DNA from 2 places in the Clostridium sp. LIBA-8553 genome. Region 2 is predicted to be linked to the other one. Evidence: riboswitches for the same ligand, from Rfam matches in the RefSeq annotation. Region 2 holds a riboswitch; the other holds the start of a gene.
The links. Region 2 has a riboswitch for cobalamin ahead of AC2JAQ_RS07015 (ABC transporter substrate-binding protein). Riboswitches for the same ligand answer to the same signal wherever they lie in the genome.
Positions count from the first base shown of each region.

Region 1: another riboswitch for cobalamin. It lies ahead of AC2JAQ_RS00515 (energy-coupling factor ABC transporter permease); the one in region 2 lies ahead of AC2JAQ_RS07015 (ABC transporter substrate-binding protein).

Region 1 covers NZ_CM173489.1:122,809-127,940, forward strand. The annotation lists gene nagH (hyaluronoglucosaminidase) at 1-1,830, shown strand, start outside; cobalamin riboswitch at 2,163-2,362, shown strand; gene AC2JAQ_RS00515 (energy-coupling factor ABC transporter permease) at 2,664-3,407, shown strand; gene AC2JAQ_RS00520 (energy-coupling factor ABC transporter substrate-binding protein) at 3,407-3,715, shown strand; gene cbiQ (cobalt ECF transporter T component CbiQ) at 3,702-4,472, shown strand; gene AC2JAQ_RS00530 (ATP-binding cassette domain-containing protein) at 4,487-5,132, shown strand, end outside.
Region 2 covers NZ_CM173489.1:1,580,185-1,585,316, forward strand. The annotation lists gene AC2JAQ_RS07000 (histidine phosphatase family protein) at 1-570, shown strand, start outside; gene cbiB (adenosylcobinamide-phosphate synthase CbiB) at 573-1,520, shown strand; gene cobD (threonine-phosphate decarboxylase CobD) at 1,517-2,581, shown strand; cobalamin riboswitch at 2,662-2,837, shown strand; gene AC2JAQ_RS07015 (ABC transporter substrate-binding protein) at 3,148-4,065, shown strand; gene AC2JAQ_RS07020 (FecCD family ABC transporter permease) at 4,052-5,083, shown strand; gene AC2JAQ_RS07025 (ABC transporter ATP-binding protein) at 5,088-5,132, shown strand, end outside.

The DNA of each region.
Region 1 (5,132 bases), 1.5 Mb from region 2:
ATGAATGGTGTTGAATGGACTGATATAACAGACCTTAACACTTTAGAAGATGGAAGATATGTAAGGTTATTAAATACAAGCAATGAGGCTGTTAACTTTAATTTAACTAAGTTTGAGGTTAATTCAACTGAGGTTTATGAACCATCTTTAGTTGAAGCTTATGTTGGGGATACTGGAGCGAAAAAAGCTGTAGATGGAGACTTAAAAACAAGTGTTAAGTTTAATGGAGCTCCTAAATTTGGAGATACTATAGTTTATGACCTAGGACAAGATATACTTGTAGATAACTTAAAGTATGTTGTATTAGATACTGAGATTGACCATATAAGAGATGGTAAAATCCAATTATCTTTAGATGGTGAAACTTGGACAGATGCAATTACTATTGGAGATGGAGTAGAAAATGGTGTAGATGATATGTATGCTAAACCATTAGAAAACGGATATATACATGGAAACCAATCAGGTGGAATAGTTCCAATAGATAGTGCTTATGTTGAAGGAGCTAATTTAAATCAAAAGGCTAGATATGTAAGAATATTATTTACTGCTCCATATAGACATCGTTGGACTGTTATAAACGAGCTTATGATAAACAATGGAGAGTATATTCCTACAGTAAATGACCCAACTTATATTTCAAATCCAATTGAAGAAAGAGGGTTTGCTCCAAAGAATTTAAAAGATGGAGATTTAACTACTTCATACAAACCTAATACTAATAATGGTGAGATAAATGAAGGAAGCATAACTTATCGTCTATCAGAGAAAACTGATGTTAGAAAGGTTACTATAGTTCAAGATGGAAGCTCAATATCTAATGCTAAGGTTATGGCTAGAGTTGGAGATGGCAGTGAGAATGTAACTGATGAATGGGTTCAATTAGGTACATTAAGTAATAGCTTAAATGAATTCATAAATCGTGATTATAGCAATATTTATGAAATAAAGATTGAGTGGACAGATGTTGCTCCAAACATTTATGAAATAATAACTTTAAATCAAGAGTTTGAGTTCCCAGTGAACGATGCTTTAAGAGCAAAATATGATGAACTTGTTGATTTAAATGGAGATGAGTATACTTTAAGTAGTTTTGAGGCTTTAAAAGAAGCATTAGATAATGCAAAAGATATTTTAGATGATTCTAATTCTTCTCAAAAGAAAATAGACAAGGCTTTAGAAAAATTAAGCAAGGCAGAAGAAGGATTAGCTTTAAGAGCAACTGATTTTGAAGCTTTCGATGAAGTCTTAGCTTTAGGAAATTCTTTAGTAGAAGAAGATTACACAGCTGAATCATGGGCTGGATTCAGTGAAAAATTAGCACTTGCTAATGAAGCTGATAAAAATAGAGCAGATTATACTCAAGAGCAAATAAATCAAATAGTATCTGACTTAGATGCTTCAATAAAAGCTTTAGTTAAAGATATTCCAGAAGTTGATAAAGCAGATTTAGAAGCTTTAATCAACCAAGGTAAATCCTTAGTAGAAGAGGCTGTAGAAGGTTTTGAAGTTGGTGAATACCATAAAGGAGCTAAGGCTGCTTTAACAAATGAAATCAATAAGGCTGAAGAAATATTCAATAAGGAAGATACTACTCAAGAGGAAATAAACTCAGCTAAAGAAGCTTTAAATAGTGCAATAGAAATCTTCAACTCTCTAATAATTGAGGAAAGTACAGGAGACTTCAATGGTAATGGAAAGATTGATATAGGTGACTTAGCAATGGTTTCTAGAAACTATGGAAGTAATAATACTTCTCTTGATTTAAATAAAGATGGAGTTGTTGATGAATATGAAATAAGCTTTATAAATCATAGAATATTAAACTAAGATAATTTTTAGGGTAAAATTAAATTTTAGAATTTAAGGGATCATATAGGTATTTAAAATCAAGTTTATAGTATTAATCTAAAAGTTAGTGTTATAAATTGTGATTTGGTATCTAAATATGATCCCTTTTAGTTTCAAAAATATCTTCATAAAATGAATTTAAGTGAAAAGATAAAATAAAATTAATTGAAGAAAAGGTAAACAAAATTATATTTTAGTTTAAAGGAAAAAACTTCGAAAATAATGCTGTATAGGGCATAGTTTCTATGAAAATTTATATAGTTTAATTGTAAATCAATTCTTTATACTATATAATGTTAATGAATTATTAAATTAAATATTTAGAAATAGGTTAGATAGTTAGCTTGAAAACTATCCATTAAAAGGGAAGTTGGGTTTAAATCCCACGCGGTCCCGCCGCTGTAATAGAGGAGTCTTTTGTATTTAAAACCACTGAAACATAAGGTTTTGGGAAGGTTACAAAAGGTGATGATACTTAAGCCAGAAGACCTGCCTGTTTTTAAAACATCAAATCCTACGGGAAATAGGAGGTGTTGTGCTTTGGTAAGTTATATTTTTTTTAGAATTTTTATAGCCCCTAGACGCAATGTCTAGGGGTTTTTATTTTTAGAATTAAATTTTTATCTTAAAAGAGCAGGGAATGTATATCTTTACTTACTTGAAATTATGTAGGAGTAATATATTTGCTTTTACAGATTTTTAGTAAAAGTAGTAAGGGCGTTAGATAAGACTTTTAAGGCTAAAGATAATAGAAGCCTATTTTAAGGAATGGAGATACAAAACAAAAATATAATTTAAGGAGTAGAATTATTATGTCAAAAAAGAATCAAGTATTTTTAGGATTTTTATTAATGTTCTTATTAATACCAAGAAGTGTTTCAGCTATGCATATTATGGAAGGATTTTTACAACCTAAGTGGTGTATAGCATGGGGTGTTATAACTATACCTTTTATAGTATTAGGACTATTTTCTATCAAGAAAAAAGTTGGAAATAATCCAAGACTAAAAATATTATTAGCTATGGCAGGGGCTTATGCTTTTGTGCTTTCAGCATTAAAGCTTCCATCAGTTACAGGTAGTTGCTCACATCCTACAGGGGTTGGGCTTGCAGCAATATTATTTGGACCTACAGCAGCATCAGTTTTAGGACTTATCGTTCTTTTATTCCAAGCATTACTTTTAGCACATGGAGGACTTACAACTCTCGGAGCTAATACTTTTTCAATGGCTGTTGTTGGACCTTTAGTATCATATGGACTTTATAAATTAGTGAAAAAACTTAATGGACCAACATGGTTAGGAGTATTTTTAGCATCAGCTCTTGGTGACTTAGCAACATATATGGTTACTTCAGTTCAATTAGGACTAGCTTTCCCAGCAGAAGTTGGTGGAGTTATGGCTTCAGTTATGAAGTTCATGGGTATATTTGCTATAACTCAAATTCCTTTAGCTATAAGCGAGGGAATATTAACTGTTATAATATTTAACACAATAGAAAACTATGCAAAAGATGATTTAATGGAACTTAATATTATTTCAAGGGAGGTAAAATAATGAAAAATAAAAGAGTAGTAACTAATGTAATATTAATTTTATTAGTTGTATTTATTACAATTATACCTTTCTTTGTGGCTAAGAATGGTGAGTTCGGTGGATCTGATGATCAAGCAGAAGAAGCAATAACACAAATAGATGAAAGTTATGAACCGTGGTTTTCACCTATATTTGAACCTGCAAGTGGAGAAATAGAGAGTTTATTATTTGCTCTACAAGCAGCTATAGGAGCTGGAATAATTGGGTTTGGATTAGGTTATTTAAAGGGTAAAAAGAAAGTGAACGACGAAGTAAATGATAAACATTGATAAATATGCTTATTCATCAAAATTAAAAGTTATTAATCCGGCAGAAAAGATGTTTTTTGCGTTGATAACTTTAGGGGTATGCCTTTGGGCAAATAATTGTATTGTTTCTATGCTTGTAATAAGTCTTATGACTTTTTTAATAACTAAGGTTGGAAAAACAAAATTAAGTGTTTTTATAAAATTGATGATGGTACCAATAGCTTTTTTAATAATAGGTATCTTAACAATAGTTATAAGTTATTCATTAAATAGAGAGACTTTTCTAGTGTCAATTAAGTTCTTCAATGGATGGATTGGAGTCTCTAAAAGTGGAATTTTTCAAGGAATTAATATGTTTTTAAAGGTAATGGGATCTCTGAGTTGTTTATATTTTATATCTTTGACAACACCAATGATAGATGTAATATCAGTTTTATCAAAGCTAAGGATACCAAGCTTTTTAATAGAATTAATAAGCTTAGTATATAGGTTTATATTTATAATTTTAGAGACCTCAGAAATGATGTTTATATCGCAGAATTCAAGGTTAGGATATAGAGATATAAGAACATCGTATAAATCTTTAGGAGCTCTTGCATCAACATTATTTATACGTTCATTTAAAAGAGCTAATGATTTGTATACAGCTTTAGAGGCTAGAGGATATAATGGGGAGCTTAAGGTTTTAGAAGAAAAACCTCAAAAAAGGAGCTACATTTACATTTTAACTATAATCATTAACCTGATTTTTATAGGAATAGCTATATTTATTAAGTAGAGTAGGAGGATTTTATGGAAGACTATATATTAAAAGTAGAAGGGCTTAATTATAATTATTCAGATGGAACTCATGCTCTAAAGGGTATAGATATGAATATAAAAAGAGGAGAAGTAACGGCTATATTAGGAGGAAATGGTGTAGGGAAATCTACTTTATTTCAAAACTTTAATGGTATATTAAAGCCTTCTTCAGGAAGAATACTTTTTGAAAATAATCCAATTGATTACTCTAGGAAAGGAATTATGAAACTTAGAGAATCTATAGGAATTGTTTTTCAAGACCCTGATAATCAGCTTTTTTCAGCCAGTGTATACCAGGATGTTTCCTTTGGGGCTGTGAATATGAAACTACCAGAGGACGAAATTAGAAGAAGAGTAGATAATGCATTAAAAAGAACTGGTATAGAACATCTAAAAAATAAACCAACTCATTGTTTAAGCTTTGGTCAAAAGAAGAGAGTAGCAATTGCAGGGGTTCTAGTTATGGAACCAAAGGTTTTAATATTGGATGAGCCAACGGCAGGTTTAGATCCAATGGGCGTTTCCGAAATAATGAAGTTATTGGTGGAAATGCAAAATGAGCTTGGAATAACAATAATAATAGCAACTCATGATATAGATATTGTGCCATTATATTGTGATAATGTCTTTGTTATGC
Region 2 (5,132 bases):
TCTCTAAGTGAAATAGGAATAAGTGAATTAGAGGAAAAAAGAAAGAGTGTGAATTTTCCAAGATGTAAAAAGAATTTTACAAGTGGAGCAAAGAGAGCTAATGAAACATTTAATATTTTATATCCAAATGAAAGGTATGAAATTATAAAAGAATTTGGAGAATATAACTTTGGAGAATTTGAGTTGAAATCCTATGATATGCTAAAAGAAGATAAGAAATATTTAGAGTGGATTCTAGATGAAAGTAAAGGAGTTTCTTGTCCTAAGGGTGAATCTAGAAAAGATTTTGAAAAAAGAATGAAAAAAGCATTTTTAAAATTACTTTTAAGGCTAGAGGAAGAAGGGGAAGAAGAAGCTTTAATAGTATGTCATGGCGGAAGTATAGCTTGTATTTTAGAACTTTTTGAAAAAAGTGGACTAGACTTTTATACTTATCAACCTAAGTGTGGAGGAGGATATAAATTAAAAGTTGAACAGGTTACGAAAAATTTAAAAAAAGAATTTTCAAGTCTAGATTTTGAAGAAAATATAAAAAATCACATAAGGCTAGAAATAATAGAAAGGTTTTAGAAATGATAAAAATTATAATAGGCTACGTTTTAGACCTAATAATAGGAGATCCTAATAATCCATATCATCCTATTAGATATATAGGAAAATTAGCTTCTAGTATGGAGAAACTTTGGAGAGGAGTATTTAAGAAAAATCTTAAGTTAGCAGGTTTTTTTGCATGGTTTTTCATAGTAGCTATAACCTTTGGAGTAACTTTAGGAATTGTACATACTGCAAATAGGATTAATCCTATTTTAGAAACTTTAATATCTGGAGTACTTATTTATTTTTGTATTTCAGCCAAGGGGCTTAAAGTTGAGGGCCTTAAAGTAATTAAAATTTTAAATGAAGGAGATATTGTTAAGGCTAGAAAGCAATTATCTTATATAGTAGGAAGGGATACAGAAAACTTAGATGAAGAAGCTATAGTAAGAGCTGTAGTAGAAACAGTTGCTGAAAATATGTCAGATGGTATTATAGCACCATTGTTTTTTGCTGGTATTGGAGGAGCACCATTAGCTTTTCTATATAAGGCAGTAAATACATGTGATTCTATGTTTGGATATAAAAATGATAAATATAAGGATTTTGGATTTGTTTCAGCAAAGCTTGATGATATATTTAATTATATTCCTGCTAGATTAACAGCTTATCTAATAGTAATTGCTTCATTTGTTTTAAGACTTAATTATAAAGGAAGTTTAAAAATATATAAGAGAGACAGATATAATCATTCAAGTCCTAATAGTGCTCATCCAGAGGCAGCAGTTGCAGGGGCTTTAGGAATAAAACTTGGAGGAGCAAATTATTATTTTGGAAAACTTATAGAAAAGCCAACAATAGGAGAAGCTAAAAAGAAAATAGAAATTTCAGATGTTTACAAGACTAATAAAATTTTGGGGTTAGTTTCATTTTTAGGAATGGTAATAGCTCTTATTATTAGATTTGCTTTAGAGGTGATCATATGAATTTAGGACATGGTGGTAATGTAGAAGAAATAAAAAGAGTTTATGGGTTAAAAGAAGAGGATATAATTGATTTTTCTGCTAATATAAACCCTATGGGGATTTCAGAAAAAGTAAAAGAGGCAATGATTAGAGGAATAAACTCAATAGAAAGGTATCCAGATATAACTTATTATGAACTTAAAAAAGAAATTTCAAGTTTCGAGAAAGTAGATTTAGATAAAATAGTTTTAGGTAACGGAGCTGCAGAAGTGATTTTTAACATAGTAAGAGGAATTAAACCTAAAAATGCTCTTATAATAGCACCTACTTTTTCAGAATACGAGGATGCTTTAAAATCTCTAGAATGCAAAGTGAATCATTATATATTAAAAGATAGATATTCATTAGATAATGGATTTATAGATGAAATAAAAGATGATTTAGACATAATATTTTTATGTAATCCAAACAATCCAACAGGAGCTTTAATAGAGAAAGAATTTTCATTAAGAGTTTTGAAAAAGGCAAAAGAGATGAATATAAAAGTTGTTTTTGATGAATCATTTCTAGATTTTGTTGAAAATAATGAAAAATACTCTGTTATTGAATATCTAGATGATTTTGATAATTTAATTGTGGTTAAATCATTAACTAAGCTTTTTGCTTTCCCAGGTATAAGATTAGGTTATGGATTAAGCTCAGATTTTGAAATGATAAAAAAAATAAATTCTGTTGCGACTCCTTGGAGTGTAAATACAGTGGCGGACTATGCTGGAAGAGAGGCATTAAAAGAAGTTAAGTATATAAAAAATAGCGTAGCTTACGTAAAAAAAGAAAATAAATTTTTATATAATGGTTTAAAAGATTTTAAAGATATTAATGTTTTTAAGGGAGCTGTTAATTTTTTATTCTTTAAATTAAACAGAGAATTAAATTTAAGGGAAGAACTAATTAAACAAGGATTAATAATAAGAAGTTGTAATAATTATGTAGGTTTAGACAATAGTTATTATAGAGTTGCAGTTAGAAGAAGAGAAGAAAATGAAAGACTTTTAGAAGTGCTTTCAAAGATTTTAAAATAGTTTATTTACATTTTTATTAAAAAGATAAATTTAAAGTAGATAAGGTGTTTGACAATAATAAAATATAATAATATAATCAAGTTGATTGATTCATAATTGGTGTGATTTCACTTAATAGGGAATGAAGTTAAAATCTTCAACTACCTCAGTAACCGTGAAGCTGACGAAATCTCAATATGTCACTGCATTTTTATGTGGGAAGACGAGATAGAGGATGAAGCAAAGTCGGGATACCTGCCTTTTATGCGAATACTATTATCTTCTGAGGGTAAGGTAATAGGATGCGTACGCTTTCAGAATATACTTAACATACCTTCGAATGGGTATGTTTTTTTATTTTCTACGTATTAATCTTAAACCTCAAATATTTAATTGTTAAGTTTTATGAAAGAGAAATTTGATTATTAGTGATGCTTTAACCTTAATTTAAGAAATTTCAAATTTGCTTTTATAGGTTGTAGGGGTACTTAGCAATATTAAATACATATTAAAATCATTACTTAAAATCAAATAAAAAATCCTTCATATGACTTAAGAAATTACAAAGGCAAAAATGGAGGAAAAATATGAAAAACTTTAAAAAATTAATTTCCCTAGTAACTTTAATAGTAATGTCATTACTGTTATTTGTTGGCTGTGGAAGCAAAACGGTAACAATGAAAGATATGGAAGGAACTGAATTTACAGTACCAAAAAAAATCCAAAGAATAGTATCAACAGCACCGTCTAATACAGAAATATTAGTAGGTTTAGGCTTAGGTGATAAAATCGTAGGTATTGATAAATACTCAGCAGATGTAAAAGGATTAAACCCAGATATACCTAAAATAGATTTTAGAAATCCAGATGCTGAGGCTATTTTGGCCCTTAAGCCTGATGTAATAATAGCTTCAGGTCATAATAGGGAAGGTAAAGAAGACCCATTTAAGGTTTTAAAGGATGCTGGAATACCAGTAGTTTATATTCCAACTAGTGAAAGCATTGATGGAATATACGAAGATATAAATTTCTTAGCTAAGTTAACTAGAACAGAGTCTGAAGGAAACAAAATGGTTGATGAAATGAAAAGTGAAGTAAACAAAATTAAAACTATAGGTGAAACTATAAAAGATAAAAAGACTGTTTACTTTGAAATTGGGTCAAGTCCAAATTTATACAGCTTTGGAAGTGATACTTTCTTAAACAATCTATTAACTATAGTTGGAGCAGAAAATGTATTTGCAAATGAAAGAGGATGGATTTCACCAAGTGAAGAAGCTGTTATAAAAGCAAATCCAGATGTGATTTTAACAAATGAAGATTATATTGAAAATGCAACAGATTTAATTGCTAAACGTCCAGGTTGGAATACAATAACTGCTGTTAAGGATAATCAAATATTCTTAGTAGATAAAAATGCAACATCACGTGGAAGTCAATATGTGATAAGTGCTTTAAAACAAATAGCAAAGGATATTTATCCAGAACAATATGCAGGAATCTAAAAAGAGAAAATTACTAATAACACTATCTATTCCATTAGTATTATTAGTACTTTGTATTGGAACTTCTATTGGAAGTTCCAATATTAATATATGGGATACTATTTCTATAGTTGGAAATAAGATTTTTGATATTCCACTTAGAGCTGGTATCAAACCAGAGGACGTAGCAATTATTTGGGTAATTAGATTACCTAGAGTTTTATTAGCATTTGGAGTTGGAGCTTCCCTTGCAGTTAGTGGAGCTGTAATTCAATCAATTTTAAAAAATCCTTTAGCATCACCATATACTTTAGGAGTTTCATCAGGAGCTTCTTTAGGAGTTGGAATATACATAGTTCTTGGTATAACAATACCTTTTATAGGCAATTTAGCTATGCCTATTATAGGATTTTTATGTGGAGTTTTTACTATTTTCGCAGTGATAATTTTTTCAAATAAAGTAGACAGAGGACTTTCAAATAATACAGTAATATTAGCTGGAATGGTTCTATCGCTTTTTACTAGTGCCATGTTAACAACCATAACAGCATTATGTAGTGAGGATATAAAGGCTATTACTATGTGGCAAATGGGATCATTTGCTATGAAAAGTTGGTCCTATGTTTTGGCTGGTCTCCCATTTTTTTTGATTGGAGTCTTTATGGTATTAAGATATACAAAAGAAATGGATATTTTAAGTTTTGGAGAAGAGAGTGCAAAGACCGTAGGTGTTGAAACTGAAAAGGTAAAAAAAAGACTACTTATTTCAATTGCTATTTTAACTGGAAGCGCAGTTGCTTTAAGTGGTGTTATAGGCTTTATTGACCTTATAACTCCTCATATAGTTAGAAAAATATTTGGTTCTAATCATAAAGTAGTAATTCCAATGAGCATTATACTTGGAGGAACACTTATGGTACTAACAGATTTAGTTTCAAGAACATTAATTTCACCATCAGAATTGCCAGTAGGGGCAATTACAGCTTTAATTGGAGCACCATTTTTTGCTTACATTTATTTTGGAAAAAGAAGTAGGTGATATTTTGCTAGAAGTTAAAAACTTATGCTGTGGGTACGATGAAAATGAT